4 regions of the Polymorphospora sp. NPDC050346 genome follow, and region 1 is predicted to be linked to each of the others. Evidence: riboswitches for the same ligand, from Rfam matches in the RefSeq annotation. Region 1 holds a riboswitch; each other region holds the start of a gene.

What was found. Region 1 has a riboswitch for cobalamin ahead of metE (5-methyltetrahydropteroyltriglutamate--homocysteine S-methyltransferase). Riboswitches for the same ligand answer to the same signal wherever they lie in the genome.
Region 2: it holds a riboswitch for cobalamin, as region 1 does, so the genes downstream of both, AB0I42_RS23880 (ribonucleoside-diphosphate reductase subunit alpha) here and metE (5-methyltetrahydropteroyltriglutamate--homocysteine S-methyltransferase) in region 1, are expected to answer to the same signal.
Region 3: it holds a riboswitch for cobalamin, as region 1 does, so the genes downstream of both, AB0I42_RS12105 (peptidase) here and metE (5-methyltetrahydropteroyltriglutamate--homocysteine S-methyltransferase) in region 1, are expected to answer to the same signal.
Region 4: it holds a riboswitch for cobalamin, as region 1 does, so the genes downstream of both, AB0I42_RS34420 (acyl-CoA thioesterase) here and metE (5-methyltetrahydropteroyltriglutamate--homocysteine S-methyltransferase) in region 1, are expected to answer to the same signal.

The regions. Positions count from the first base shown of each region.
Region 1 is NZ_JBFAKM010000020.1:18,417-25,959, forward strand. It holds gene AB0I42_RS20830 (polysaccharide lyase family 1 protein) at 1-85, shown strand, start outside; gene AB0I42_RS20835 (GNAT family N-acetyltransferase) at 282-770, shown strand; gene AB0I42_RS20840 (hypothetical protein) at 793-918, opposite strand; gene AB0I42_RS20845 (hypothetical protein) at 1,061-2,113, opposite strand; gene AB0I42_RS20850 (hypothetical protein) at 2,200-2,583, opposite strand; gene AB0I42_RS20855 (hypothetical protein) at 2,703-3,026, opposite strand; gene AB0I42_RS20860 (MerR family transcriptional regulator) at 3,023-3,460, opposite strand; gene AB0I42_RS20865 (hypothetical protein) at 3,457-3,798, opposite strand; gene AB0I42_RS20870 (class I SAM-dependent methyltransferase) at 3,954-4,559, opposite strand; cobalamin riboswitch at 4,722-4,934, shown strand; gene metE (5-methyltetrahydropteroyltriglutamate--homocysteine S-methyltransferase) at 5,048-7,285, shown strand; gene AB0I42_RS20880 (hypothetical protein) at 7,379-7,543, opposite strand, start outside.
Region 2 is NZ_JBFAKM010000025.1:2,162-9,704, forward strand. It holds gene AB0I42_RS23870 (discoidin domain-containing protein) at 1-121, opposite strand, end outside; gene AB0I42_RS23875 (hypothetical protein) at 318-1,436, opposite strand; cobalamin riboswitch at 1,554-1,787, shown strand; gene AB0I42_RS23880 (ribonucleoside-diphosphate reductase subunit alpha) at 1,915-4,329, shown strand; gene AB0I42_RS23885 (ribonucleotide-diphosphate reductase subunit beta) at 4,350-5,345, shown strand; gene AB0I42_RS23890 (sigma-70 family RNA polymerase sigma factor) at 5,388-5,972, opposite strand; gene AB0I42_RS23895 (zf-HC2 domain-containing protein) at 6,058-6,849, shown strand; gene AB0I42_RS23900 (hypothetical protein) at 6,972-7,445, shown strand; gene AB0I42_RS23905 (cytochrome c oxidase assembly protein) at 7,456-7,543, opposite strand, start outside.
Region 3 is NZ_JBFAKM010000009.1:103,501-111,043, reverse strand. It holds gene AB0I42_RS12120 (family 43 glycosylhydrolase) at 1-171, shown strand, start outside; gene AB0I42_RS12115 (YfbM family protein) at 188-679, opposite strand; gene AB0I42_RS12110 (hypothetical protein) at 790-1,221, opposite strand; gene AB0I42_RS12105 (peptidase) at 1,272-2,318, opposite strand; cobalamin riboswitch at 2,427-2,566, opposite strand; gene AB0I42_RS12100 (class I SAM-dependent methyltransferase) at 2,950-3,615, shown strand; gene AB0I42_RS12095 (AMP-binding protein) at 3,612-5,087, shown strand; gene AB0I42_RS12090 (alpha/beta hydrolase) at 5,084-5,905, shown strand; gene AB0I42_RS12085 (hypothetical protein) at 5,898-6,905, shown strand; gene AB0I42_RS12080 (hypothetical protein) at 6,902-7,543, shown strand, end outside.
Region 4 is NZ_JBFAKM010000056.1:18,552-26,094, reverse strand. It holds partial or broken gene AB0I42_RS34445 (transposase family protein) at 1-66, shown strand, start outside; gene AB0I42_RS34440 (TetR/AcrR family transcriptional regulator) at 188-832, opposite strand; gene AB0I42_RS34435 (glucose 1-dehydrogenase) at 978-1,757, shown strand; gene AB0I42_RS34430 (nitroreductase/quinone reductase family protein) at 1,754-2,230, shown strand; partial or broken gene AB0I42_RS34425 (transposase) at 2,473-2,757, shown strand; cobalamin riboswitch at 2,865-3,082, shown strand; gene AB0I42_RS34420 (acyl-CoA thioesterase) at 3,205-3,714, shown strand; gene AB0I42_RS34415 (hypothetical protein) at 3,743-4,111, opposite strand; partial or broken gene AB0I42_RS34410 (FAD-dependent monooxygenase) at 4,284-4,405, opposite strand; gene AB0I42_RS34405 (restriction endonuclease) at 4,627-5,319, shown strand; gene AB0I42_RS34400 (hypothetical protein) at 5,890-6,222, opposite strand; partial or broken gene AB0I42_RS34395 (IS3 family transposase) at 6,416-6,529, opposite strand; gene AB0I42_RS34390 (MFS transporter) at 6,664-7,543, opposite strand, start outside.

The DNA of each region.
Region 1 (7,543 bases):
GACCTCGCTGAAGAAGATCACCTTCCGGATCACCAGCGCGAGCGGTACGCCGCGGGTCGCCGAGTTCGAGACCTACGCCGGGTAGCACCCACCGGGTTTCGACCCGGTGACCACCGGCCACGGCTGACCGCCCACCACGGGGGCGGGGGCGTCGGAGACGACGCCCCCGCCCCCGTCGCCGTGGCCCGGTGCGGCCACGGGCGCCCCCGGCCCCGCCGGGTCTCGTAACCTGCTTCCTGGACAACCTCGTCGATGGGAGGGCAGGAACCGTCGTGCCACAGGTGAGCGCAGCCACGCCAGCGGACGTCCCGGCCCTCGCCACCCTGATGGAGGAGATGGGCCGCTTCTACGGCGACACGGTGTTCGAGCCGCTGGCGCGACGGATCGCGCAGATCGAGCAGGCTCTCTTCGGCCCCCGCGCCGTCGCCGACGTGCTGCTGGTCAGGAATACCGACGAGCCGGTGGGATTCGCGTCCTACACCTTCCTGTGGCCCGCGGTCGGCGTCACGAGATCCCTCTACCTCAAGGAGCTCTACATCGGCCGGAGCCACCGCGGCCACGGGCTGGGAACTCTCCTGATGAGCCACGTCGCCGCCGTCGCCGTGCGGCACGACTGCAGCCGGATGGAGTGGGCGACCGGCCTGGAGAACAGGGACGCGCAGGAGTTCTACCGCTCGCTCTCGGCGACGGTGCACGCCGGCAAGGTCTCCTACCGGCTCGGCCCGGCGGAGATCTCCACCCTGAGCGGTCCGGCCCGACGGGCCACCTGACGGTCCGCCGGGCCAGCTGCGCTCAGTTGGACCAGGTGTATCCCGCCAGGTTCCAGGCTTCCTGCGCCCGCGTGAACCCGAGGACGGCGGCCACCCCGACGGCGACCAGGAGAACAGCGGTGGTCCTGACCATGGTTCGTGCCCCCATGACGATCTCCTATGGACAGCGATGCGATTCCATGTCGGCACTCATCTTCATCGACGCCGGACGCTGCGCGCAACGGCCGTAAGGGCGACCCCGGCGGCCGGCCGCCACGGGGACCGGGCGGGTCCCCGTGGCGGGTCGTCGTTCACAGCATGGACATGTGGACGTGGTCGGTGTGGTCCGAGGCTCCGACGTACGGTTGCCAGCCGGTCGCCGGCATCCAGATCTGCTTGTACCAGATGACGTAGTAGATGCCGAGCTGGTCGGCGTTGCGGACCAGGAAGGCGGCCAGGTTGTTGCCGTAGAGCCGCTGGTCGGTGGTGCGGGCGGGACTGAATCCGCGGGACTGGAGCGACCAGTCGCAGGCGCGTCCCTTCGGATGCTCCCAGCGGTCGCCGGTGCGGAAACAGCCGACGAACCGGTTGAAGCCGGCCCGCTTGACCTCGTTGTACGCGTGCAGGGTGCGGCGGGTCAGGCAGCCGGAGGTCGTCGGGTCCTTCTGGTTGCAGGCCTCGGACGGCCAGTTCCCGTTGCCACCGTTCGGGGCCGGGCGGGCCACCGGCGAGTCGGCCACGACAAGTCCGCCGGCGGTCAGGCCCGAGCCGCCGAGCAGTGCGAGTTCCTTCTCGGCGTCGCGTTTCTGCTTGCCCATGAGGGCGTGCTGCCGCTGCTGCTGGGCGACCTCGGCGTCGATGGCCTGCTTGGCCTGCTCGGCGCGGGACCTGGCGGCGTTGAGGTCGCGGACCTTCCTCGCGTTCACCATGTTCAGTTCTTCGAGCATGATCATTCGGGACAGGAAGGAGTCCGGTGTGGCGCTGTTGAGCATGACGGCCGCCGCCTGCAGGCGCCCGTCCCGGTAGGACTGGGCACCCATGACCTGGACCTGACCGCTCAGACCTTCCAGGTCGTGTTCGGCCTTGTTCAGCTCGAGGGTGAGATGCAGCTGCCGGGCGCGGGATTCCTCGAGTGCCGCCTTGGCCTTCACGAACTCCCGGTTGGTGGATTCGAGTACGTCCCGAAGCAGCGGCGGCCCGTCGGTTCCGTGCCCGGACGGCGGCGGCTCGGGGGGAACCGCGAGGGCGGGCGTGCCCAGGGTGACGACCGCGAGCCCGGCGGCGACCGCCCGGACCAGCGCCCGTACCGGCCAGCGCGGCCGGACCGGCCGTAGCCGTTCGGGTGGGTGCTTGGAAGTGTTCATCGTGGTCTCCAGAAGGACTTCCGGCCGGGCCGGCGGGGCGGGCGCGTGGGGGGCGCGCCGGTGCGACTCCTCTTGTGGAGATCTGCCTACGTTCGACTGACGGCCAACCGGATCAGGCTGGGACGCAGATGTGCACCCACCGCCGGCTCGCCGACGCTCCTGCCGGACGTGCCCCCGGGGGCGGACTGGAGCGACCGGGTGGCGGGGATCGCGGTCTCGGGTGCCGCGGTGCCGGACGGGAGGGCGGCGCAGCGCTGGACGTCGTGGCCCGACGAGTCGGCGGCGCAGTGCTGGTTGGAGAGTGCGTCCAGCACGACGGTGGCCGAGCCGGCGGGATGGGAGCCATGGTGATCGGCCGGGCACGTGCCGCAGATGCCGGGATGAACGATGATCATGCCGACGAGGACGGCGGTGAGCAGGCACAGGCGACGGAGGTGTTGCCGCAACCGCCATGGCGCCCCGGATCTCATCGCCGCCGATCCTAATGGCCCGCGGTCCGGCCCGGAGCGGGTGGTCCCGTCGATCACGGGCGGGCGCGGCCCGGTCACCGGCGCCGCCCGGTGCGGCCGCCGGGGACCCGGTCGTGCGTTCAGCAGCCGCAGCCGCTGCCGGCGCAGTTGCCGGCGGCACCGGTCCCGGCGCCGGCCCGGGTGCCGCGCTGCCGGTGCAGCCACCACATGCCGAGAGCTGCCACGGTGAGCGCGGCGGAGACGGCGAGAAGGGCATTCCTGAGTACGGCCGCGCCGGCGGCGGTGACCACGCCGGTCGCGATGAGCAGGGGGATGACGCAGCAGGCGGCGCAGGCGAGGGCGGCGAGGCCGCCGGTGATCTTGCTGCGGGTGGGCGGGTCGCCGTCCGTCCGGTGCGGCTTGTGCCCGGGGCGAGTGGCGGGCGGCGGGACGGTCTGGTTCACGCGGGGTCTCCGTCGGGGTCGGCGGCGCTGCCGATGGTCAGGAACGGGATCGGGCAGTCGGCGCAGGTGCAGTCGGTGAGGCTGTCGCAGCGGGCGTCGACGACCTCGACCAGGGTCGTCCGGATGGCGTTCAGGTCGGCGATCCGCGCGTCGATCTCGGCGATCTTGTCGATCGCGCGCTGTCGCAGGTCGGCGGTCGGGTGCCGGCGGCGGCCGGTGTCGAGAAGGTCGGCCACCTCGTCGAGGGTGAATCCGAGCCGCTGCGCCGCCTTGATCACCTGGAGCAGGGCGACGGTGTCCGGCGGGTAGAGCCGGTGGCCGCCGTTGGAGCGGGCCGGTTCGGCGAGCAGGCCCCGGCGCTCGTAGTAGCGCAGGGTCTGGATGTTCACCCCGGCCTGTTCGGCGACCTCGCCGCTGCGTAGCCCGGGGGTCACCGGGCCGGCCCGGGCGCGGCCGCGGCGGCCCGGCCGACCAGGGACCGCAGTACGTCGGCGTGGCCGGGTGGCACCCGTACGTCGAGGGTCAGCGGGCTGTCGTCGTGGGCCGGGCTGACGGTGAAGGTGAAGAACGAGCAGCAGCTCGCTTCGCGCGCGGTGAGATCCCGTACCGCCGTTTCGAGGTCGGGCGGGCCGGCCAGGCTGAGTCGGGCGTGGGTCGGGGTGAGCGACTCGACGGCGCGCACGGCGGTGGTGAGCAGGGCGTCGAACTCGGCCAGCCGGGGTGGCCGGTCGGCGGTGGGCAGGGTACAGGTGTCCGGGACGACGAACGGCATCACAGCCTCCTCGTACGGGCGGTTCCGGTGCCGGGTCGGCGCCGGCCATCCGACGGTAAGCCTGTACCCGGGTACCGGATGCAACAGCCCGGACCGCCGCGGGCCCGCACCCGCGTGCCCGACGGGTCGGCGCCACCCGTCGGGCCGGCGGCCGGTCAGGGTCGCGACGGCTCCCGTCGCGCCCGCAGGACGGTGTCGTTGCGGTGGTGCGTCCCCGGCGGCGCGGGAACCGTCCGTGGCCGGATCTCGTCGACCAGGACGGCCCAGTCGTCGTCGAGCAGCCCGGCGACCTCTCCGGGTTGGTAGAAGTCGGCCGGGTCGACGTCGAGGTCGTGCCGCGGCGGAAGATCGGCCAGATCGTGACTGACGACGAGCAGGGTTCCGCCGGGTGCGACCGTGGCCAGCAGGCTGTGCAGTACGGCGTGGCCCGGTTCGCGGCGCAGCGGGAAGTACTGGGCCGAGACCAGGTCGAACGGGCCGGCCGGTGGTGGCTCGGTGGCCAGGTCGACCCGGGTCCATGTCACCCGGCCGGTGTCGTCCCCGGTCGCGGCGCGGCGCAGGGCCACGTCCGAGATGTCGACGGCGGTCACCTGCCAGCCGCGCCGGGCCAGCCAGAGCGCGTCGGCACCCTCGCCGCATCCGAGGTCGAGGGCCCGCCCCGGCGGCAGGTCGGCCACCTCGGCGACGAGGACGCCGTTGGGGTTGCCGCTGAAGAGCCGTTCCCGGCTGAGGTACCTGTCGTCCCAGAACTTCGCGTCCATGGTTACCACCCTCGGGTTCGTTAGTGCCGGAGGTGACCACCTCCGGCGCCAACATGCCGCACCCCGGACGGGTTGACAAAGAAGTTTGCGGAAACCGCAAAGTGGCACCCCTGCCGTCCCGTACGTCGGACACCGTCACCCGGGCACCGCCCGAAGGCCCGTACGATGTCGGACGGTGCTGGTTCGCCCGACCCGTGAGGGTGGGGCGTCGTAAGAGGGAACCCGGTGCGAGACCGGGACTGCCCCGCAGCGGTGAGTGGGAACGAACGCCGTCAACAGAGCACTGGACCGCGAGGTCTGGGAAGCGACGGCCAGTAGGCGACCATCGGGTCACGCCCACGAGTCCGAAGACCTGCCAGCGCCGCGCACGCCGCCGGTGTGCGCCGCCGGCGGCCTCTCGGGAGGGCCAGGGCGGAAGCCGGTACCGACCCGTACCCTGCCTTCCCCCTCCCGTGCCCCGCCGGGCACCTCGAGGGAAGGACCCACCGTTGAGCACCGCATTCGGCCAGAGCACCGTGCTCGGCTATCCGCGCATCGGCACCGACCGAGAGCTGAAGAGGGCCGTCGAGGCCTACTGGGCCGGCACCGTCGACGCCGGCGAACTGGAGCGCACCGCCGCCGGGCTACGCGCCGAGGTCTGGCGGGCGCTGCGGGACGCCCGTCTCGACGCGATCCCGTCGAACACCTTCTCCTACTACGACCACATGCTCGACACCGCCGTCGCCGTCGGCGCGGTTCCGGACCGGTTCGCCCGGCTCGGACTGTCCGAGTTGGACACCTACTTCGCCATGGCCCGTGGCGTCGACGCCGAGCCGGCGCTGGAACTGACCAAGTGGTTCGACACCAACTACCACTACCTGGTGCCGGAGATCGGCCCGGACACCGCCTTCGTCGCCGACCCGGCCAAGGCGCTGCGCGAGTACGGCGAGGCCCGCGAATTGGGCATCACCACCCGGCCGGTGCTGGTCGGGCCGGCCACGTTCCTGCTGCTGGCCAAGGGCGACGATCCGTTCGCCCGCCTCGACGACCTGGTCGAGGCGTACGCCGGGATCCTCACCGCCCTGGCCGACGCCGGGGTGGCCTGGGTGCAGCTGGACGAGCCCGCGTACGTCGCCGACCGCGCCCCGGCGGAGATCGACGCGCTGCGCCGCGCCTACACCCGGCTCGGTGGGATCGAACACCGGCCACGGATCTTCGTGGCCACCTACTTCGGCGAGCTGGGCGAGGCCCTGCCGGCCCTGCTGGACACGCCGGTCGAGGCGATCGGCGTGGACCTGGTCGCCGGGCGGGGCAACCTCGACCGGCTCGCCGCCGCGGGGCCACTGCGCGGCAGGACCATCGTCGCCGGCCTGGTCGACGGACGGAACATCTGGCGTACCGACCTGCGTGCCGCGGCGACCGCCGGGGCGGCGGTCGCCGGGCTCGCCGACCACGTCGCCGTCGCCACGTCCTGCTCGTTGCTGCACGTCCCGGTCGACCTGTCCGTCGAGACCCGCCTCGACCCGCACCTGTACGAGCGGCTCGCGTTCGCCCGGCAGAAGGTGGACGAGGTCGTCCTGCTCGGCCGCGCGGTGCGCGACGGCACCGGGCACCTGCCGGCACCGCCGCGCCCGGCGCCGGCGGCGTGGCGGCACGACGACGTACGGGCCCGGCTCGCCGCGCTCGGTCCCGCCGACCGGCGGCGCGGTGACCACGCCGACCGCGCCGCCCGCCAGCAGGAGCGGCTGGGGCTGCCGGAACTGCCCACCACCACCATCGGGTCGTTCCCGCAGACCGTCGAGCTGCGTAGGGCGCGCGCCGCCCACCGGGCCGGCACCCTCGACGAGGCCGGCTACACCCGGCGGATGCGCGCCGAGATCGAGCACGTCATCCGGCTCCAGGAGCGGCTCGGTCTGGACGTGCTCGTGCACGGCGAACCGGAACGCAACGACATGGTGCAGTACTTCGGCGAGCAACTCGACGGGTTCGCCGCCACCGAGCACGGCTGGGTGCAGTCCTACGGCTCCCGCTGCGTGCGACCGCCGGTCATCCACGGCGACGTGACCCGTAAGGCGCCGATGACCGTCGCCTGGTCGACGTACGCCCAGTCGCTGACGAGCCGGCCGGTCAAGGGCATGCTCACCGGCCCGGTCACCATCCTCGCCTGGTCGTTCGTCCGCACCGACCAGCCGCTGGCCGACACCGCCGACCAGGTCGCGCTCGCCCTGCGGGACGAGTGCCACGACCTGGAGGCGGCCGGGATCAGGGTCATCCAGGTCGACGAGCCGGCGCTACGGGAAACCCTGCCCCTGCGCGGGGCCGACCAGAAGACCTACCTGGACTGGGCGGTGGCGGCCTTCCGCCTGGCCACCAGCGGCGTCGCCGACGACACCCAGATCCACACCCACCTGTGCTACTCCGAGTTCGGCGAGGTGATCACCGCGATCGACGCCCTCGACGCGGACGTGACCAGCATCGAGGCGTCCCGTTCCCGGATGGAGGTCCTCGACGACCTCGCCGCGGTCGGCTACCGCCGGGGTGTCGGCCCCGGGGTGTGGGACATCCACTCGCCACGGGTGCCGTCCCACGCCGAGGTGGTCGAGGCGCTGCGCCGCGCCGTCGCGGCCGTGCCGGCCCGGCGGGTGTGGGTCAACCCGGACTGCGGCCTGAAGACCCGCGGCTACCCCGAGGTCGAGGCGTCGCTGCGGCACCTGGTCGCGGCCGCCGCCGAGGTACGCGGCAACTGACGGCACCAGGTCGGGCGGGCTCTCTCCGGTCCGCCCGGCCGGGCGCCGGCGACTTCGGCGTACGGCACGGCGTCCGGGACGCCCCCGGCGGATTCACCTGCGGCGGCTGAGCGTACGCAGCCCGGCGCCGGCGCCGACCAGGGCCGCGCCGAGGACCAGGATGCCGCCGATGGCGAGCCCGGTCTGCGGGAGCCGGCCGCCGGGGTCGGGTGACACCGACGGGGTCGGTGGCGCGGGGGTGCCGGTCGGCCCCGGGCC
Region 2 (7,543 bases), on a different contig from region 1:
TCACGGTGGTGGCCACGACGTATCCGCCGAGCAGGGCGACGAGGGTGGCGCCCAGGGCGCCGAGGCGTAGCCAGGTGGGGCGGGCGGGCCATCGGCCGGTCGGGGGCGGGGTGGGACGCATGGCAGCTCCTCTTCGACAGGGCGTGGTGTGTCGACCCGGTTACCAACCGATGACGACCGCATGAGAGAGCGCTCTCTTAATCGGACACTCTGAACCGTGTTTCGAGGTATGTCAATGCCTAGTCAACGCTCGGGGAGCGCTCCCCGGCAAGATCAACTATGCTGACGGCCGGTTCCCGGCGCCGGGCGGGGTGGTTTCAGGAGCCGTCGGGCAGCGCGGCCGCGTCGCGGGTGGCGTACGGGGAACGGTCGGCCGCCACCAGCAGCACCCCGATCGTCAGCCCGGTAGCCGACCCGACGGCCGCGTACAGCGAGTCGGTGTCGGCCGAGTTGACCGGGACACTGCCGGCGAGCGCGGTCAGCAGGGTCGCGATCGGCGTACCGAACATCAGCAGGAACAGCCAGAACATCGTCAGCACCGGATAGCCGATGGCCAGGAGGGCGATCGTCGCGCCCTGCGCGTCCCACGCGGGCCGGCCGGCGGGCCAGCGCGCGGACAGCAGCGAGAGCCCGGCCAGCAGCACCACCCCGAGCAGCAGCGACGGACCCAGCCGCTCGTACGGCTCGACCAGCCGGATCCAGGCCGCGCCGGCCGCGCCGAGCGCCAGCACGGCCCCGGCCGGCACCAGCCGGCGGAGCAGGTGGTTCGGGGCGGCCCGGTCGGCCGCCACGGTGCCGCCACCGGCCGGTGCCGCCAGGACACCGGCGGCGAGCGCCGAACCGACCGTCAGCACGAGCAGTGTCCCGCTGACCGTGAGCGCGGCCGGCGTGAGCGCCGGCTCGGTGTCGGTCGGGGATTCGATGAGCGCCGCCAGCGGCGTCAGGGCCACGCCGACCGCGGCGGCGACGACCAGCGCCCGGCGGTCGGGACGGCGGGACCGTCGCCCGGTCGCCGCGACCGTGCCCACGGCCAGGCAACCGAGCACCGCCAGCGCGGTGGCCGCCGGCCAGCCGGCCAGGTCGGACCGGTCCAGCGCCACGTCGGCGCCGATCCAGAGTAGGCCGGCGGTGACACCGGTCCGGGTGGCCCGCCGATCCCCGCGAGCGGCCAGGACCAGCCCGAGCACGACCGCGACGATGGCCATGAAGCGCAGGTCGCGCACCCAGTAGGTGTTGTTCTCCGCGTACGCGTCCGGGCCGCTCGGCTCGGTGAGCGGCTGCAACACCGCCAGCCCGACCGCCCAGCCGACCGCCGCCGCGGCGGCGGCCACGATGCCGGCCAGCGACACGGCGCCCGCCGGTGACACGGTGCCGGACCGGCGTGGAGTCTCGGTCGGGGGCGGGGGGTCGGACCCGCGTCGCCATCCTGCGCGCACGCGTGGACCGTACCGCACCGGGGTCGGTTCCGGGGCGCCCCCCGGCCCGGTCGTTTCGTGTCTCACGCGACACGCCGCGCCTAGATGTTGGGTGTGACTTTTGTAGGTCCCCTATATATGGTGTCCCCCGTAGCTGGTTCGGCCGCCCGTCCGGGGCGGTCGAGGCAAGAGGGAACCCGGTGCGAATCCGGGACTGCCCCGCAGCGGTGAGTGGGAACGACAGCCGTCAGAAGCACTGGGCGCCACCCGGCCACGAGCCGGGCCGCCTGGGAAGCGACGGCCGGTAGGCGAACGCGGAGACTCCGCGCCGGCCCACGAGTCCGAAGACCTGCCAGCACACCGCGCACGCCCGTGCGCGGTGGTCCGAGGCCGCGCGGGACGGCCGACGCCATCGTGATCCTCGCCGGCCCGGCGGGGCCGTCGGTGTCGTCCGCGCGCCGCCACCGGACCCCTGGACCGAAGTCGCGAGGAGAGTGTTGTGACGGTCACCGAGGTCGCCCCGGCACCGGCGGACGCCGGAGCGCCCGCTGCCAGGCGGACCCAGATGCAGGTTCGCAAACGTAACGGCTCGACCGAGCCGGTCGACGTCAACAAGATCGTCCGGGCCGTCGACCGGTGGGCCGACGACCTCGCCGACGTCGACCCGCTGCGGGTCGCGACCAGGACGATCAGCGGCCTGTACGACGGCGCCACCACCGCCGAACTCGACCGGCTGTCGATCCAGATCGCCGCCGAGATGATCGGCGAGGGACCGCAGTACTCGCGTCTCGCCGCCCGGCTGCTCGGCGCCTACATCGACAAGGAGGTACGCGGGCAGGGCATCGCCTCGTTCAGCCAGGCGATCCGACTCGGCCACGCCGAGGGGCTGATCGGCGACGAGACCGCCGAGTTCGTCCGGATCAACGCCCGCAAGCTCGACGACGCCATCGACCTCGACGGGCACCTGCGGTTCGAGTACTTCGGACTGCGTACCGTCTACGACCGCTACCTGCTGCGGCACCCGACCAGCCGGCTGGTCGTGGAGACCCCGCAGTACTGGCTGCTGCGGGTCGCCTGCGGACTGTCCACCAACCCGGCCGAGGCGATCGCCTTCTACCGGCTGATGTCGTCGCTGGCCTACCTGCCCAGCTCGCCGACGCTGTTCAACTCCGGCACCCGGCACACCCAGATGTCGTCGTGCTATCTCGTCGACTCGCCGCGCGACGAACTCGGCTCCATCTACGAGCGCTACGCCCAGGTCGCGCACCTGTCGAAGTTCGCCGGCGGGATCGGCATCTCGTGGTCCCGGGTCCGCTCGCGGGGAGCGCTGATCCGGGGCACCAACGGCAAGTCCAACGGCATCGTCCCGTTCCTGCGTACCCTGGACGCCTCGGTCGCCGCGGTCAACCAGGGCGGCCGGCGCAAGGGCGCCGCCTGCGTCTACCTCGAACCGTGGCACCCCGACATCGAGGAGTTCCTCGAGCTGCGCGACAACACCGGTGAGGACGCCCGCCGTACCCACAACCTGAACCTCGCCAACTGGATCCCCGACGAGTTCATGCGCCGGGTCGAGGCCGACGGCGTCTGGTCGCTCTTCGACCCCGACGAGGTACCGGAACTGCCCGACCTGTGGGGCGAGGAGTTCGACGCCGCCTACCGCGCCGCCGAGGCCGACGGCCGTTACGTGCGCCAGGTCAAGGCCCGCGACCTGTACGGCCGGATGATGCGCACCCTCGCCCAGACCGGCAACGGCTGGATGACCTTCAAGGACGCCGCCAACCGGCTGTGCAACCAGACCGCCGAACCCGGCAACGTGGTGCACCTGTCCAACCTGTGCACCGAGATCATCGAGGTCTCCAGCGACACCGAGACCGCCGTGTGCAACCTCGGCTCGGTCAACCTGGCCGCCCACGTCGCCGGCGACGACATCGACTGGCCGAAGCTGCGCGCCACCGTACGCACCGCGGTCACCTTCCTCGACCGGGTCATCGACATCAACTACTACCCGAGCCCGGAGGCGGCGGCGAGCAACCCCCGCTGGCGCCCGGTCGGCCTCGGCGTCATGGGCCTGCAGGACGTCTTCTTCGCACTCCGGCTGCCGTTCGACGCGCCCGCCGCCCGGGAACTGTCCACCCGGATCGCCGAGGAGATCTACCTGACCGCCCTGGAGACCTCCGCCGACCTCGCCGAGCGCGCCGGCCCGCACCCGGCGTACGGCCAGACCCGTGCCGCCCGCGGCGACCTCCAGCCCGACCTGTGGGGGGTCACCCCGACCCAGACCGACCGCTGGGCCGCGCTGCGCGAGCGCGTCTCCCGCTCCGGCCTGCGCAACTCGCTGCTCGTCGCGATCGCCCCGACGGCCACCATCGCCTCGATCGCCGGCTGCTACGAGTGCGTCGAGCCGCAGGTCTCCAACCTGTTCAAGCGCGAGACGCTGTCCGGCGAGTTCCTTCAGATCAACAACGCGCTCGTCGGTGAGCTGAAGGCCCGGGGGCTGTGGACCGAGCCGGTCCGGGCCGCGATCCGCCGCGCCGAGGGCTCCGTGCAGGGCATCGCCGAACTGCCCGGGGACGTCCGCGAACTCTTCCGCACCGCCTGGGAGTTGCCGCAGCGGGCGCTGATCGACCTCGCCGCCGAGCGGTCGCCGTACATCGACCAGAGTCAGTCGCTGAACCTGTTCATGAGCGCACCCAGCATCGGCAAGCTCAGCTCGATGTACCTCTACGCCTGGAAGTCCGGGCTGAAGACGACGTACTACCTGCGGTCGCGACCGGCGACCCGGATCCAGCAGGCGACCGTCGCGGTCACCCGCCCGGACGCCGCCACCCCGGCGCCGGCCGTGATCGTGCCGCCCGTCGACGAGGCGCTCGCCTGCTCCCTGGAGAACCCCGAGTCCTGCGAGGCCTGCCAGTGACCACCGAACCCCGTACCCCGATGCTGCTCGACCCGGGCATGGACCTGACCCTGCGACCGATGCGCTACCCGCACTTCTTCGACCGGTACCGCGACGCGATCAAGAACACCTGGACGGTCGAGGAGGTCGACCTGCACTCCGACCTCGCCGACCTGGCCAAGCTGTCGCCGGCCGAACGGCACCTGGTGAGCCGGCTCGTCGCGTTCTTCGCCACCGGCGACACGATCGTCGCCAACAACCTGGTGATCAACCTCTACCAGCACGTCAACTCCCCGGAGGGCCGGCTCTACCTGTCCCGGCAGCTCTTCGAGGAGGCGGTGCACGTCCAGTTCTACCTGAACCTGCTCGACACGTACGTGCCCGACGACGAGGAGCGGTTCGCCGCGTTCGCCGCCATCGAGAACATCCCGTCGATCCGGCGCAAGGCCGAGTTCTGCTTCCGCTGGATCGACTCGATCTTCGAGCTGCGTGAGCTGCGGACCCGGGAGGACCGGCGGGCGTTCCTGCTCAACCTGATCTGCTTCGCCGCCTGCATCGAGGGCCTGTTCTTCTACGGCGCCTTCGCGTACGTCTACTTCCTGCGCTCGCGCGGCCTGCTCAACGGCCTGGCCTCGGGCACCAACTGGGTGTTCCGCGACGAGTCGATGCACATGGCGTTCGCGTTCGACGTGGTCGAGACCGTACGCCGCGAGGAACCCGACCTGTTCGACGACGATCTCGCCGAACAGGTCCGGCAGATGCTCGCCGAGGCGGTCGAGTGCGAGGTGCAGTTCGCCGAGGATCTGCTCGACGGCGGGGTGTCCGGGCTGTCGCTGCCGGACATGCGCGAGTATCTCCAGCACGTCGCCGACCGGCGGCTGGCCCAACTCGACATCGCCCCGCTCTACGGCTCGTCGAACCCGTTCGCGTTCATGGAGTTGCAGGACGTGCAGGAGCTGTCGAACTTCTTCGAGCGGCGGGTGTCGGCGTATCAGGTCGGGGTGACCGGCGCCGTCACCTTCGACGACGACTTCTAGCCCGCCGTCGCCGGTCGCGCCCCCGGGTGCGGCCGGCGACGGCTAGCCGGAGGCGCGCAGGTGGCGGCCGTCGCGGCGGCGCTCCTGGACCAGGGTGACGAGGTCTTCCCGGGCCCGGGCGACCCGCGACCGGATCGTCCCGACCGGGCAGCCGCAGACCTCGGCCGCCTCGGCGTAGCTCAGCCCGGCGACCTGGGTGGCGACGAACGCCTCGCGCCGGTCGGCGGGCAGCGCGTCGAGCAGGTCACGCAGCACGATCTCGTCCTCGAACCGGTGCGGGGCGCCGCGGGCCAGGGTCGCCTCGGCGGCGTGCTCCCAGTTTTCCAGGGCGGCGACGCGTGGCCGTACGGTGACCGCCCGGACGTGGTCGACGGCGACCCGGCGGGCGATCGACAGCAGCCAGGTCTTCGCCGACGACCGGCCGGCGAATCGGGGCAGCGACCTCATGGCCCGCAGATAGGTCTCCTGCGCCAGGTCCTCGGCCTCGGAGGCGTCGGTGAGGTGGCCCAGGAAACGGATCACCTGTTGCTGGGTGGCCTGGATGAACGACGACGCGGCGGCCCGGTCACCGCGGCCGGCGGCCAGCGCCCATCGGGTGATCTCGTCGTCGCTGTCCGGCGTCTGCATGGGGAAAGGCTAGCCCCCTGATCCGCGCTCCGGACAGGTGTACCCCGGATGGAACTGGCGTGCGGTGCCGTCCGACTATGGGGTGATGGGGTGCGATGAGTGTCGCGAGGCGCTGTCAGCCGGCCTGGATGGCGAGGACGGTCCGGTCGAGCGGGGGGCAGCTGACGCACATTTGGACATTTGTCCGCAATGTCGGGAATGGTACGACAATGCGGCATTGGTGACACGGTTGACCCGTACCAGCACGGTGCCGGTCACGTTCCAGGTCGACGACGCGGTGCTGGCCGCCCTGCCGGCGCGCCGTACGGCGCGGGCCGCCCTCGGACACCTGCTGGCCCGGGCGGGCCGGCCGGCGGCGGTGCCGCTGCGGGTCGTGCTCGGCGTGCTCGGGCTGGCCCAGTTCCTGCTCGGGGCCGCCCAGATCGGCGGGCTCACCGCGACCGGCCACCTGCACGGCGTGACCGGCGTCGACGGGGCCAACCACCTGTGGCACGAGTCGGCGGCCTGGAACGTCGCCCTGGGCGCCGGGTTCGCGTGGATCGCCCTGCGCCGGGTGCGGCCCACCGGCATCCTGCCCACCCTGACCGCGTTCGTGGTCGTGCTGACCCTGCTGACCACCGACGACCTGATCGGTGGCCGGGTCGAGTTCACCCGGGTGCTCAGCCACAGCCTGATCGTGCTCGGCTTCCTCGTCGTGCTGGCCCTGTCGAGGGTGCTGCCGGACCCGGGCGCGCCACCGGTGCGCCGCCCCGACCGCGGCCGCTGGCGGGCGACCTTCGACGAGGTCGCCGAGCCGGCCGAACCGGCACCCGGCCTGCGGATCGTACGTTCGGTCTCGTCCGCCCAGGTCACCGCCGACACCCGCCGCGCCGCCTGACCGGACGCCCGCCACCCAAGGCGACGGGTATGCGACCTGTCGCACGAGCATGATCGGTTCTGTTGCTCCACAAAGGTCGAACGTGCGGTAATCGGGACGTCCAGAACATGAGGAGTCCTTGGGTGTCGGGTACGGAACCGGGAAACATCGCGCGTCCGCTGCCCGCGTTCTTCACCGCGTGGCGGGACGGCTGGGGACCGCAGGCGGCCGCGTGGGTGCCGGTCGACTTCCTCAACCAGGCGTCCTCGTTGCCCGCGACGATCGCGGCCGGTTGGTTGTTCAACCCGGGGACGGTCGAGTACCGCAGCGGGATCTTCCTGGCCGACCGCTTCGACGCCACGACGGTCGACAGTTGGTTCGAGCGGTACCCACAGGAGCCCGGTCGGATCGAAGCGGTCGTCAACCAGTGGGCGTTGGATGACATGTTCGCCAACTGCGACCTGACACCGTACGAGGATGCGCTGCCGACCCTCGCCCGGGACATCGCGGCCTGCTGGCGGGCGGTCCTGGCCCAGCGCTACCCCGGCCGTGCGATCCAGGTCGAGATCGCGGACGGCCCGGCCGTCACCTTCTGGACGGTGGCACCGCAGGCCTGACGGTCGTACGTCAGGCCGGGCGGTCGGGGTCGCGCCCGGACCGGCGGGCCAGTTCGGCCAGCATCCGGTTGTAGGCGGCGTGCGCGTCGTCGACCCCT
Region 3 (7,543 bases), on a different contig from region 1:
CGGGCCGACGCGAGCTTCGTCCGCCGGCCCGGACTGGCCGACGGTGCCGGGATCTCGCTCGAATCGGGGAACTTCCCCGGCCGGTACGTCCGCCACCGCACCGGGCTGCTGTTCATCGAGCCGGTGGGCACGGCCGCCGAACGGGGGTCGGCAACGTTCCACCTGGAGTGACAGCGGTCGCCGACGCTCACTGGTCGACGGTGAAGATCACGTGCTTGCCGTCGCGGGCGGCGCGCTGGAAGAAGGCCACGAGATCGGTGAAGTTCGCCCAGGTGTATTCGAAGTCCTCGGCGCCGTGGTTCACGCCGTAGTCCTCGACGTCGATCGCCCGGTAGCCGGCGAGCAGCCGGTCGCGGTCGACCGGGACGAGCGCTTCGGCGACGTCGCGTACCCGGTCCGGGGTGAGGAGGCCGACGATGTAGTCGTCGTCCTCGTGGACCTGGAGACCGCCGAGGACCGCCGCGTTGAGGGGATAGTCGCCGTTGTCGTAGCCGAGCAGGCCGTCGGTAAGGCAGCGGTGGATCGCGTCCCAGGCCTTGTCGGTCTCGCAGTGGTCGACCTCGTCCCAGGCCTCCTCGATCCCGGTGACGATCGCCATCACCGCCGCGTCGTCGTCGGCCGACAGCAGCCGGGCCGCCGCCTCCTCGTCGATCGCGAAGTGCACACCGAGACTGCTCATGACCCGTTCTCCTCCACCGGAACCCGAAATGCCTGGCGGGAGGGTACGGGAGCGGGCCGACACATCCGGGCCGGGCGGGGGGAAGCCGCCCGGCCCGGATCGTCAGCGGGTCACGGGGGCGAGATGCCCGGGGCCGCGCCGGACCCGAACGACCATCCCTCCACAGTGCCCGGTGCCGGGTTGTAGCTGCTGGCGCCGAGCGTGCTGTACGACCAGCTGCCGCCGGCCGGGGCGTGCCAGTACGACCAGTACGCGCTGGCCGGCGGGGTGTTGACGCACGGTTCGGTGGCAGCGGTCGGCAGCCCGTCGAGGCGGCAGACGAACGCCAGCCCCCACCGGGCCGTACCGGTGACGGCGAAGCCGGCGCCCTGGAGGGCGGCCAGCCCGGTGGCCGGGTCGCCGGGCGCGCACCGTACCTCGATCGACCCACCGAAGGCGGTGAAGTCGACGACGACCGTGACGCCGGTCGTCCCGGTGCAGGCCGCGGCGTGCGCGGCCCGGGGCGCCGGCTCGGCGACGGTGAGGCCGGCGGTCAGCACCAGGAGCGCGGCGAGGGTCGCGGCCCAGCGTCGGGTCCGCGCGATCGCCGTACTCACCGGCACGCCAGGGTGGGCGCGGCGCCGCGGGCGCCGGTGGCGGAGAGCTTCGCGAAGCCGACCGCGGCCAGCCCCGGGACGGCCTGGGCGGTGGCCCGGGGCGCGGTGGCCGGGTCGAAGCCGGCGCTGGTGTACGCGACCGCGCCACGGTCGGCCACCTGGCCGGAGCAGCCGACCTGGAGGCCGAGCAGGAAGATGTTCGCCCTGGCGGCGGAGATCAGCCGCCCGCCGGCCCACAGCGCCTGGGCGGCGAGGCCGGTGCTGTTGGCGTTCGGTTCGCCGGCCGCGTTGCCGAACGAGCCGTTCGCGGCCTGTACGCCGGTCAGCCAGGCGAGCCCGGCCGTCGCGTCGGCGTACCGGTCGACGGCCAGCAGGGCCTGCACGGCCAGCGCCGTCGCGTCGACGTCGCTGACGCAGGTGGCCTGCGCGAACAGCAGCGGGTAGCCGCCGTCGGCGCAGCGGCTGCCGGCCAGGAACGCGGCGGCGGTGGCGGGGGCGCCGGCCGGGGTGCGGTCGAGGGCGAGCAGGGCGAAGGACTGGCTGAAGGCGTTGCTGTAGTCGCCCCACGCGGACCGGTCGGAGAACCGGCCGGACGGGTCTTCCAGGCCGCGCAGTCGGGCGACCAGGTCGACGCCGCCGAACGCGGTCGGGTCGGCACCCCGGACCTGGGCGGCGAGGGTGAGCTTGGCGGTGGCGCCGGCGTATGCCTCGGTGCTGCCGTCGCCGACGTAGCCGGTGAGGATCTCCGGCCGGGCGAGCCAGGTGAGCGCCTTGGCACCGTTCTCGTCGGCGACCTTGGCGGCGGCGAACGCGAAGACGGCGTCGATGGTGAGGCCCTGGTCGGGATAGCTGACGCCGCCGAACTCGGTCTCGAAGCGCTCGCCGTCGACCATCTGCCGGGCCAGCCAGCCGGCGGCGGCGTCGGAGCGGCTCAGGGTCGGCGGGGCGGCGGCCGCGGCGGCCGGTGTCGCGACGGTCAGGGCGGCGGCGAGTACGCCGCACAGCAGGGCGGGGAGTTTGTGCCGGGATAGCGAGCGGACCATGTGTGGGCACGCCTTTCCGGCCCGAAGGTAACGAGGCCGGAGGTCCCTGCGCTCACGATGCGCGGTGGGGATTTATCCGGACTCCGTCCCGTGGGCCACGACGGGTGAGGAGCGGGTTTGCGCGCAGGTGGGCATTCGGGCTCACCGCCGGGCACATTGCAGTGCTCGACGGCCTACCGTTGCGGGCCAGCGCCGGACTTCGACCGGACTTTCCCCACGGTGCACGCATCTTCTGTTGTGGACGGTAAGTCTTTCCGAATCGCCCGCCCGGTGTCAATCCGCTGGTGGGTGGCATGTGCCACCCCGGATGTCACCCTCCCGACAGTCACTCTCCGCAATGTGGCAACGGTGCGACGGACGTGAATTCGAAGGGCCCGTATCCGCCGGGTTCGTCGGATGATCTACCCGTTTCTAACTGAATGATCATCGTCTATAGTGATGCTCGGCGACGTGGCCAGGTGGCATTGCTGCCGGGTGCATTCTTTCTGGATCTCGGCAAGCAGGGGAGACCGGGTGAAACCACTGCACCACGGTCAATGTCTGGCGCGAATCCGGCCGCCCATTGGGGCGTAGCTCGGCCACCGCCCAGCCCTGACCGATCCATTGCCGTAAGGCTGATGGGGGGAGACCTGTGACCACCGAACTCTGGAATCCGGCGACCTTCGACGCGTTGCGGCGGCAACTGATCCCGTCGTTCGACCTCCTCTACGGCAGCGCGGTCAGCGTGGTCGCCATGTCGGTGCCCCGCCGGCCCCGCATCCTCGACCTGGGCGCCGGCACCGGCCTGCTCAGCGCGGCGCTGCTGGAGCGGCTGCCCGACGCCGAACTGCTGCTCGTCGACCGGTCGCAGCCGATGCTGGCCAAGGCCGTGCAGCGCTTCGAGACCGTCGAGCACGTCCGCACGCTGGTCGCCGACCTCACCGACCCGCTGCCGGTCGGCCCGTTCGACGCCGTCGTCTCCGGCCTGGCGATCCACCACCTGCCGCACGAGGGCAAGCGCGACCTGTTCGCCCGCATCCGCGACGTACTGCGCCCGGGCGGCCTGTTCGTCAACGTCGAGCAGGTGCTCGCGCCCACCCCGGCGATCGAGGCGCTCTACGACCGCCAGCACGAGAAGCACGTGCACGACTCCGAGACGCCGGCCGACGAGTGGGCCGCCGGCCGCGAGCGGATGAAGCACGACATCTGCATCGACGTCGACACCCAACTCGACTGGCTGCGGCAGGCCGGCTACGCGCAGGTCGACTGCCTGGCCAAGGACTGGCGGTTCGCCACGTACGCCGGGTGGACGGCATGACCGCCGAAGAGCCGGACACGCTCTACGGTGCCGTACGCGCGGTCGCCGCCGCCCGCCCCGACGCACCCGCCGTCGAGACCACGGGAGGAGACGCGGTCAGCTACACCGAACTGGTCGCGCTGGTCGACCGCCTGGGCGGCGGCCTGGCCGCCCGGGGCGTACGCGCCGACGACAGCGTCGCCTTCGCCATGCGCAACAGCATCGGATACGTCGCACTGATCATCGCCGTGGCCCGGCTCGGCGCCCGCTACGTACCGCTGATGGGCAACTTCGACGCCGCCGACCTGCGCACCGCGCTGGACCGTACCGAGCCGGTCCTGGTGGTGACCGACGGTCACCGCGAGCTGCCGCCCGGGCCGCCCACCGTGGGCCTCGACGAGCTGGGCGCCGCCGACCCGCTCGCGGAGCTCGCCACCGAGGTGCACCACCGGATCTTCCGCACCCTGTGGACCTCCGGCTCGACCGGCTTCCCGAAGCTGATGGCCTGGCGGCAGGACAAGTTCGTGCGGGAGCGCCGTCGCTGGATCGCCGACGTCGACATCCGCGACACCGACGCGTTCCTCTGCCGACACACCCTCGACGTCGCGCACGCCACCGACCTGCACGTCTTCGCCGCGCTGCTGTCCGGGGCCCGCCTGGTGCTGGCCGACCCGGCCGCCCCGGCGGACGTACTGCTGCGCCAGCTCGCCGCGTACGGGATCACGGTGATGAGCGCGCTGCCGAAACACTACGAGGACCTGGTGGCGGCGGCGGACGGCGAGGTCGACCTGTCCCGGCTGCGCCGGCCGCTGTGCGGTGGCGCCTACCTGCCCCCGGCCGTCATCCGGCGGGCCGACGAGGCGCTCGGCATCCGGATCCGGCAGATCTACGGCTCCACCGAGTTCGGTCTCGCGCTGGGCAACATGACCGACGAGGTACAGGCCGACGCCGGCATGATCCCCGTACGCGGTGTCGGCACCCGCCTGGAACCCTTCGCCGAAGCGGTCGGCACCGAGCCGGACATCGGCGAGCTGGTGCTGCGGTCGGACTGCACCAGCGAGGGCTACCTCGGCAACGACGAGGCCAACGCCCGCACCTTCCGCACCCCCGAGTTCTGGACCGGCGACGTGGCCCGCCGCGGACCCGACGGCTCCTACCGCATCCTGGGCCGGGTCTCCGAGGCGCTGGCCACCCCGGCCGGGCCGGTGCTCGCCCCGATGCTCGACGACGAGATCGCCGGCACCGGCGCCGTCGACACCGCGGTCTGCCTCGCCGTCCACCCCGGACGGTACGCCGCCCAGGTCGCCGTCGCGGTCCGGCCCGCTCCCGGCCGGTCCGCCGACGAGGTCGGCAAGATCGTGGAGGACATCCTGCGCACCCACGGGCTGGACGGCACCGTCCGGTTCGTCGACGAGATACCCCGTACCCCGGTCGGCAAGATCGACAAACCGCTGCTGCGGCACCGCCTCGGCCTTTCCGGAGGATCCCGATGAGCATCCACCACGACCGCGGCACCGGCCCGACCCTGCTGGTCGTACCGGGGCTGGCCGCCACCGCCGGCTTCCTCGCCGAGGCCGTCGCCGACCTCGCCGCCGACCACCGGGTGGTCACCGTCGAACTGCCCGGCCACGGCCGCAACACCGGCGGTACGGCGTCGCTGGCCGCCGCCGCCGAGGACGTGCACCGCACCGTCGAGGCGCTCGACCTGCGCGACGTGACCCTGCTCGGCTGGTCGCTCGGCGCCACCGTCGCGTACGGCTACCTCGAACGCTTCGGCGCCGCCCGGACCGCCGGGCTGGTCTCCGTCGAGCAGACCCCGTGCCTCGTCGGCGACGACGGCTGGCCCTTCCCGGCCTTCGGCAACCTGACCACCGCCGCCGCCGCGCAGTTCGGGCAGGCCATCGCCGCCGACTACGGCGCGTTCGCCGACAACCTGGTCCGCGGCTCGTTCGCCGCCGGCGCCGACCCCGATCCGGCGGTCGTCGCCGACCTGGTCGCGCAGGCCGGCCGGTGCGACCCGGCCGCGGTCGGCGCGCTGCTCGCCGACGCGGTCGCCGCCGACTGGCGGCAACGGGTCTCCCGGCTGGGCGTCCCGACCCTGCTCGTCCACGGTGCCCGCAGCCAGGTCTATCCCGGTGCCGTCGGCGGCTGGCTCGCCGACGCGATCCCGGGCGCCCGGCTGGAAATCTTCGCCCACAGTGGACACCTGCCGTTCGTCGAGGAGCGCGACAGGTTCACCCGTACGGTCCGCGAGTTCGTCGCCCGGGTCGCCGAGCCGGCCCGCATCCATGGGAGTGAAGCCGATGGCTGAAACCACCGCCGCGTCCCCCGCCCGCCGGCTGAGCTGGATCTACCCCGACCGGGGCACGGCCTGGCAGCGCCGCGCCGAGGACGAGGCCGTCTGGGAGCCCTACCGGAAGGTGGCCGCCGACCTCGGCCTGGAGATGACGCTCAACAAGCCGGAGGAGATCGCGGTCGACACCACCGACGCGACCCGGCCAAGGCTCTACCTCAACGGCGACCCGGTGACACCCGCCGACACCATCTTCGTCACCTCGCTCTACTCGCTACCGCACCAGAGCCAGGACGTCGAAAACCAGCTCTTCCTCTTCACCATCCTGGAACGGGCCGGCTTCTACCTGCCGATCCCGCCCGCCCTGTCCTACATCGGCGAGGACAAGACCGCCACGATGCTGCACCTGCGAAACAGCCCGGTGCCGCTGCTGCCGACCGTACGCGTGATCGGCGGCCGGGAGGCGATGAGCGGCCACTTCGACCCCGCCTTCGCCAACCTCGACTACCCGATGATCGTCAAGCCGGCCTACTGGGGGATGGGGCTCGGCATCTCGGTCGTCCACAACGTCCACGACCTGCGCGGCGTCATCGGCCTGGCCGGCGGCTCCGACACCGCGCTCGTCGCCCAGCCCTACCTGCCCGGCGTGCACGAGAAGCGGGTCTACTGCGTCGACGGCCGGGCACACACCGTGCTGGAGGGCGTCAAGGACGGCTACTGCCTGATGGTCACCAAGGCGGTCGGCGGCCGCCACGAGCGCGGCTACGCCAGCCTGCCCGCCGACCTGGAGGACGCGATCGCCTACGCGGCCTCCCGGCTGCCCACCCCGTACTTCTGCGTCGACTTCCTCATCGACGGCGACCGGTACTGGATCTCCGAGATCGAGCTCGACGGCGCGGTCGCCTTCAACGGCGACCCCGAGCAGGACCGGATCGCCGGATCCATCGTCCGGTCCCGCTTCCAGGCATACCAGGCCGGCCACGCCGCCTTCCTGGCCGGCGGGGGAGGCCCGGCGTGACCATCGGCCGCCTGCCCTGGCAGGACATCCTCGCCCAGGCCCGGTGGCTGGCCGACCACGGCGGCGCGCCGGTCCCCGACGACGCCGCCGGCCTGGAAGGGTTGGCGGTGACCGGCCCGGTCGAGATCCTCGCGATCTCCCGGCACATGTCGCGCGACGGGGGCGGCATCCTGATGTCCAGCGGCGGCACCACCGGGCGGCCGAAGCTGACCTTCGTCAGCTACCACCAGGCACACGACCGGCTGCTGCGCCAGTGGCGGCCGCTCGCCCCCGGAAACCTGATGCTCAACCTGTTCACCCCCGGCCGGATGTGGGCCTCGCACTACTACATGCAGGCGCTGGCCGAGCACAGCCGCTGCGACATCATCCCGGCCGGCCCACACTCGCCGGCCGAGATCGCCGACTGGATCCCGATGTGGAACGACGTCGGCGTCGACGCGGTCTGCGGCACCCCGACCGCCCTGGCCGACCTGGCCCGCGGCGTCCTCGACTCCGGACTCGTCCTGCCGCTGAAGAAGCTGATCTGGATGGCCGAGCCATGGACCGACGACAAGGAGAAGACGGTCCGCGCCGCCTTCCCCGACATCGGCTTCTGGGGCAACTACGGCTCCGTCGAGACGTACGTGATGGCCACCAAC
Region 4 (7,543 bases), on a different contig from region 1:
CGCATGCACGATGTGATCATCACCGCGCGATGGGCGGACGTGGAACTGCTGGCTGACAAAGGCTGATCGAGGTGGTCAACACATCGACACCCCCTTCTTCGGTGTCCGCCCCGGGATGCCCCGCGAACGCCCTTGGTGCCGACGGCCTCGATTGCTTAGGCATCAGCTTCTTTGGTGGCGGCGGGACTCAGTCGTTGGTGGACGCCCCTGGTTCAGTCGCGGCGTACCGGGCGGCGATGGTGCGGACGGCCTCGTCGACTACCTGAGCGACGCGTTCGGCGCTCACCTCCCAGCCGGGCACCAGGAGTGTTGGCCAGAAGACGTAGTTGGAGATCATGCCCAGGAACTGGGTGGCTGCGAGGTTCACGTCCTCGACCCGCACCGTTCCCGCCTCGTGCTCAGCCAGGAGGTAGCTGCGTACGGACTCGAAGTAGGGCATCTTCCCGTGCGAGAACTGCGCATGGGCCAGCTCCGGGAACCGCGGCAGCTCGGCGATGACGATCCGGAACAGGTCGGTCATCTGGGGCCGGCTCAACAGCTCGGCGTAACGGCGACCGATGGCGCTGAGCCCGTCAACGACGTTGCCTGCCGGCGGAGGATCCTCCTCGTCAGCGGTTGACCAGGACTCGGTGACGATGGCGTCGAACAGGGCAGCCTTGCTCGGAAATTGCTTGAACAAGGTGGCCCGCGAGACACCCGAGCGCTCTGCGATCCGCGCCAGCGATGTCCGGTCGTAGCCCAACTCGAGGAACAGTGCGGTCGCGGCGGTCACGATCAGCGCGCGCTTTTCCTGGGCGACGCGCTGGTGGTACGTCGGTACGACCCTGCTCATGGACCGAGCATACGAGGTGAGTGGCTTGACTCGCCACTGCCACCAATCTAGTGTCAGGGCAGTGGTGAGTCGCTCGGCTCGCCATCGGCTGATCGTTCATCGCCGATGATCCCGGTCAGCCACCCACGTACCGAAGGAACATCGGATGAACCGCTTCGACAACCAGACCGTGCTCGTGACCGGTGGGACCGGTGGCCAGGGATCGAGCCACGTACGCGCCTTTCACGCGGAGGGAGCGAACGTGGTGATCGGCGACATCGACACCGAACGCGGCGCCGCTCTCGCCGACGAACTCGGGACCCGCGCTCACTTCACCCGCCTCGACGTCACCGACGAGAGCTCGTGGTCCGCCGCTGTGCTAGCCGCCGAGAGTGCCTTCGGCGCCCTGAACGTGCTCGTCAACAACGCGGGCGTCCAGAACCCGCCGGCGCCGATCGAGAACACGGACCAGGCCACGTGGTCGCGCATCCTCGACATCAACCTCACAGGGACCTTCCTCGGGATCAAGGTCGCCGCCCCCGCTCTGCGACGCGCAACAGGGGGAGCCATCGTCAACATCGCCTCGACGATGGGCCTGGGCGGCACGGCGCACTACGCGCCGTACGTCGCCAGCAAGTGGGCCGTGCGAGGCCTTACCCGAACGGCAGCGCTCGAGCTCGGCCGGGACCACATCCGCGTGAACACCATCCACCCCGGCGTGATCGCGACCCCCTTCATCCAAGAACCAGCAGCCGGCGCCACCGCGGCAATCGCCGACTTCTACTCACCCGAGCCGTTCGCCATCCCCCGACTTGGAGAGCCGACCGACGTCACCCGGCTTCTCCTGTTCCTCACGTCATCAGACGCGTCGTTCATCACGGGGTCGGAGTACGTCATCGACGGTGGACTCCTCCTCGGGCCCGCCCTTCAGACCGAGACCGCATGAGCAGTCCAGACACGACCGGATGGAACGACTCCGTACGTGACGCGTCTCTGTCGCACCTGCCCGATCACATCCGGCGAGCCATCGAGATCACCCCCGCCGCAGGCACCAGCGAACGGATCATCGACATCACGACGCTGGGGCGCCGCACCGGCCGGCCACGCCGCATCGAGATCTTCTTCTACCGAGCTGCGGGCACCACCTACCTGTGTAGCGGCGCCGGCGGTGCCGCGACCGACTGGCATGCGAACCTTCTCGCCAATCCCAACTTCACCTTCCACCTCAAGAACGGGATCCGCGCGGATCTGCCTGCGCGGGCCGCGCCTGTCACCGACCCAGCTGAACGTCAGGCCGTGCTGGCGGAGATCGTCGCGGATCTCAACCAGCCCCACGACCCTGGCACCATCCGGCCGACTCGGCTCGAAGACTGGGCTGACAGTCGGCTGATGCGCATCAGCTTCCGCCATCGGCCGTGATCGCGGATCCCTCGACAGATGGACCTACTCCCAGGGACTGGGGTGTAGTCGCGGCTAGAGCAGCTCTTCGCCAGATGAGGGTGTAGCTGGCGCGGCGGTCCCAGATGGATGTCGAGGTTTCCAGAGGGAAAGGCTCCTACACGCTCATCCTGAAAGAGAACCGTGCTCGACGCTACCGTCGGCGACCGCTCGCACGCGTTCGCCCACCCCGATCTAACGACCTTCTGCAGACTCGACGAGCTCGTGGCCGCGTGTTGATGACCGCGCTGATCGACTCGGTCAGCGCCGGCGTCCCGGCCGTGCGGAGCGAGGTCATCACGCTGGGTCGGACGTTGAAGAAGCGTGCCGACGACGTGCTGGCCTACTTCGACCGGCCCGGCACATCCAACGGCCCGACCGAGGCGATCAACGGACGGCTCGAACACCTCCGCGGCTCCGCGCTCGGATTCCGCAACATCACCGACTACATCGCCAGGTCCCTGCTCGAGACCGGCGGCTTCAGGCCACGACTACACCCTGGTCTGTGAAGAGCCGGTAACCGGCGGAACCTGTCGGGTCTACGACACGTACTGGCACCCGGCCTCGCTCTTTTCCGGTGTGCCCGGCGCCACGGCACGCCGGCCCGCACACGGCTATGGTGGCCGATGGCGCTGGTATGCCCGTCCCACCAGGGCGGGCGTCGTAAGAGGGAACCCGGTGCGAGACCGGGACTGCCCCGCAGCGGTGAGTGGGAACGAACGCCGTCAACAGAGCACTGGACCGCAACGGTCCGGGAAGCGACGGCCGGTAGGAGACCGGTACCCCCGGTCGTGCCCACGAGTCCGAAGACCTGCCCGCGCTGCGCACACGGTCGGCGTGTGCGCTGCCGACGGCCTCGCGGGTGGGCCGGACGCGCGTCCCGCCACGGCCCCTGGCCGCGGTGGCGTTCGCCGTCCCGTCCGTGGCGCCACCTTTCTGGAACGGACGAGACAGCGATGACACCACCGGGGCGACCGCCGTCGGCGTCGCAACTGACCCTGTCGCAGATCATGGACCAGCACCACACCAACCTGATGGGTACGGTGCACGGCGGACGCATCCTCAACCTCATCGACTCCGTCGCCGGGGTCGTCGCCGCCCGGCACTCCGATGGCCCCGCGGTCACCGCCGCCATGGACGAGACCGTCTTCCTGCAGGCCGTACGCGTGGGTGACGTCGTGCACGTACAGGCCAGGATCACCTGGGCCGGGCGCAGCTCGATGGAGGTCGCGGTCAAGGTCACCGCGGACCGCTGGGACCGGGCCGTCCCGGCCACCACCGTCGCCACGTCACACCTCGTCATGGTCGCCGTCGACGACGACGGCAAACCACGAACGGTGCCGGCGCTGCTCCCCGAGACGCCCGGCGACCACCAAGCGTTCCGGCAGGCCGAGATCCGGCGACGGCACCGACTCGCCCTACGCGATGCCCTCGCCGGCCACGGCCCGGACCAGGTGGCCGTCTGATCCCGTCACCGCGATCACAGGTACGTGATCAGCGGACCGGCAGCCGGTTCAGGACGACCTCCGGGGCGATGTCGGGTGTGTGCCGGCTCCTCCAGCCGACATGTCCGTCCGGCCGGACGAAAACGACCCCGAATGCCGTCACGTCGAACACGCTGGTGGACGAGTTGCCCGGGCCGCCGAGCACGTCGGGACCGACCGGGTGTGCGCAGCGGCATCCGTCGTTCGGCGGCGACCGCGCTGCCTTGTCTGCCCAGGCCGCCCCGGCCGGTGTGGCGAGCAGGGTCGGCCTCGGCCCGAGCAGGTCGAGGGTGGAGACCCGCCGGTCGCCGTCTTGCTGCCAGACGTGCGGGAAGTCGGTGGCCGAGACGGGCCGTCGGGACGTACTTGGCCACCGCATCGTGGTCGGGCGCGGCGGTGCCGTCGGGCAGGACGGCGTTCGAGCTGTAGGCGTAGCCGAGGACGAGGCCTTCGCCGTGGCGAGCCGGGGGCGGGGCGCCGGTGCGGTGGGCGGTGACGGCCTCGACCAGGTGCCGGTGACTTTCATCGGCGCTGGCCAGGGCGACGGGCCCGCGTTCGGCCTCATAGCTGTCGATCAGGCGGGGCCGGCCCAGCCGTGGTGGACGGCGGCGAGTTTCCAGGTGAGGTTGTCGGCGTCGGCGATGCCGCAGTTCATGCCGTACCCGCCCGTAGGGGCGCGGACGGCCGTGTAGACGATCGTGGCCGTGTCGGGCGGTCGTCGCCTTGCTCATCATCGACCCGTACGACCCTGCGGTCGGCTTCGATTGAAATGTCGTACCCCGCATCTACAGTGATCACTCGCTGCTCACTGGCAGCCAGTGTTGGCTCAGGCTTGGGGAGGTCGTGGGCATGGCCCGACGTCAGCGCCGTACTCGTCGCAAGTACTCAGGTGAAATGCTGTTGCTCACCGGCATGTTGCTGCTTGTGCTGGTCTGGTTGGTGATCGAGTTCGTCGAGCGGCACCCGGTCCCTGCCGCCCTTCTTGCTTTTGTAGTGGTCGCTGGCGCGGGCTTCTGGCTGTGGACGCGTGTACGGCGGGCGCGGCGATTGGCGGACTGGGAACGCAATATCGCCGTCACGGACTCGATGACCGGTCCTCAGTTCGAGCGGTATGTTGCACGGCTGATGCGCGTGAGCGGGTTCCGCAAGGTCAGCGTGTGCGGCGGCGCCAATGACATGGGAGCCGACGTGATCGCCTACACGCCCGATGGGCGGCGGGTAGTCGTGCAGTGCAAGCGATACAAGGGCAAACTGGGTAGCCCGGATGTGCAGCGCTTTGCCGGCACCGCTCGTGACGTCCACAGAGCGGACGTGGCGTTGCTGGTGACGACAGGGACGCCGACGCGGCCGGCGCGGGAGGTTGCACGACACTGCCGAATCACCTTGGTGGACCGACCCATGTTGACGGAATGGGCCGCCACGCAGGTCGCGCCGATCCCCAGCTTGGGCGCTCCCACCACCACGCGGCCACCTGCGCCACCAGCAAGCCCAAGACTCCTTCGCCAGCCCTCGCCAACCCCGGCAGGGGGAAGTCCCTGTCCGCCTCCCACATACAACGAGATGTTGGAGGCGGACACGTCCGGGTAGCCGGAGAACGGCGCCGTCGGCCGGATGGCACCGTCACCTGTCAAAGGCACGGGCACGTTACCAGCCGACGTCCCCATAGAGTCAACCGTCGTCTCCCCAAATCGACCTGTGGCTGCGTCTGGCAGAGGTCCTCGACGTCGATCCGGAGTACTTCGCCGACACCGACGCCGAACGGCTCGGCGCCGACGTACGCACCGCGCTGGCCGACGAGGCAGCGGCGTGACAGTCGACCCCGCGGAGGTCACCGAACTCGTGCGTGACTACCTGGCCGCCGCACGCGCCCTGGTCGCACTGGACCAGCGCTACCAGACGCCGTTGGCCGCGCTGCCGCACTCGCCGACCCCACCGACTTCCCGCCCGGTCTCGGCGAACCGCACGACGCCGTGCGGACTTCTTCTACGAGCACGACAACTACTTCGACCGACTGGACGCCGCCGCCGAGTTGCGGGCGCGTGCCGTGCGTCTGTATCGCGAGTCGACGGTGGGGTCCGCAGCGATCCGCCGGCTGTGGTCGCTGGTGTCCATGCCCAAAGGCATGGCTTTTCGTGGCTTGGTGGCGGTGTCGGCGTATCAGCTGGGCCGAGGCGGACATTCCAGGACTACGATCGAGTTTCCGGCGAATAGCCGCAGGTGCGGATGCCCGGCGAAGATCTGAACTGCCTCGTCGTGCGAGTCCGCCTCCACAATGGTGTAGCCGGTCATGGCGTCGGTAAGGTCCTCGACCCCTTGCGCCGTGATCAGCTTCTTCGCGTTCAATGGAGCGCCGGGGTCGATGAGAGCTTTCTCGTTGGCCTGCGCCCATGACGCCCAGGCGTGGATGAACTCACTTTGGCGCTGTTCGGTGAGTTCGGCCTTGCCGACCTCATCAGCCGCGCCGTTGAAGAGTGCAAGAAATCGACCCATCCCAACATGATATCTGGCGGCCTGCTCATGCTGCCGAGCCGTGATCACGCTCCCCGGCTGGAGTACAAGCGCGGCCAGCTGACGCAACAAGGATCCGCAGCCGCGAGCATCACCGCCAGTAGGTAGGGTGACCTGCTGAAACGCGCCCGATGCGAGGGCAGGGTGCGGTAGCTCCGCTGTGTTGGGGTAGCTGGACCTCCAACTGCTTACACACCTCCGGCACGGCGGCGCCCTGGCCGATCAGCTTCTCGCCCTCGCGCAGCTTGCGGATGATCTGCTCCAGCGTGTGCCGTCGTCGGGTACCCATCGTGATGATTCCTCCTGGCCCCATCCTGGGGCATCGGGCTCTCACAACAGGTGGACCACTTTCCGGGGACCCAGTCACAACGTCCCGGCGTCCTACGGGTTCCCCTGTCGGCTTCATGACATCGGCGGCGCGGCTCAGGCCACGGGCACCCGCCGGGCGCGACCCGCGATCCATGCGGCCACGACCGTGGCTACAGCGAAGGCGACGAGCATCACGACGACGTAAAGGTTGACGCCCGCCGACGAGGGTGCGGAGCTGCCGGTGATCGCGGTGGCGCTCAGCACGCTTCCACCGACAATGTTCAGCACGACCGCGCCGACGCCCAGCATTACCTGCACGAGGGCGGCGACGACGCCCTGCTTTTCCTCGCTCACGAGCGTCGTCGAGAGGTTGAAGCCCGAGGTCACCACCGCGCCTGTGGTGAATCCGAGGAGACCGGCGCAGATGACGGCGGGCACGAACGATGCGGTCGAGAACAGGAGGCCGAGGGCCGAGATCGTGCCGATGAGCATGCCGCCGACGAGCGTGCGCGCGGGGCCGATGTGACCTCCCAGCCATCCCGCGAGTACTCCGCCGGTCGCGGCACCGAGCGCCGGCGCCGCGAACAGGAGGCCGAGCGTACCGCTCTCACCCGCGAGACCGTAGCCGAGGCCGTTGGCCGGCGACGTCTGTCCGATGATGCCCATCAGCTGCAGAAGTGCCTGGTAGGCGCCGGTGCCGAGCATCACGACCAGCAGTGTCGCGATTACGGGGCGCGTCAGCATGCGCAGATCGACGGCAGGCTCGGGGATCCGCAGTGCCGTGAACGCCCATGCCACCAGCAGCACGGCGCCCAGGACGAGAAGGAGGATCAGTCCGATGTTCGTCCAGCCCACGGCGGGGCCGAGACTGATATAGGAGAGTGCTCCGGCGAGACCGAGTCCGAGCAGGAGGGTGCCCGCGACGTCGACACGACCACGTGCGTGCACGGGCGACTCGGGCAGGAACACGCGCACGGCGGCCGCGGCCACGAGT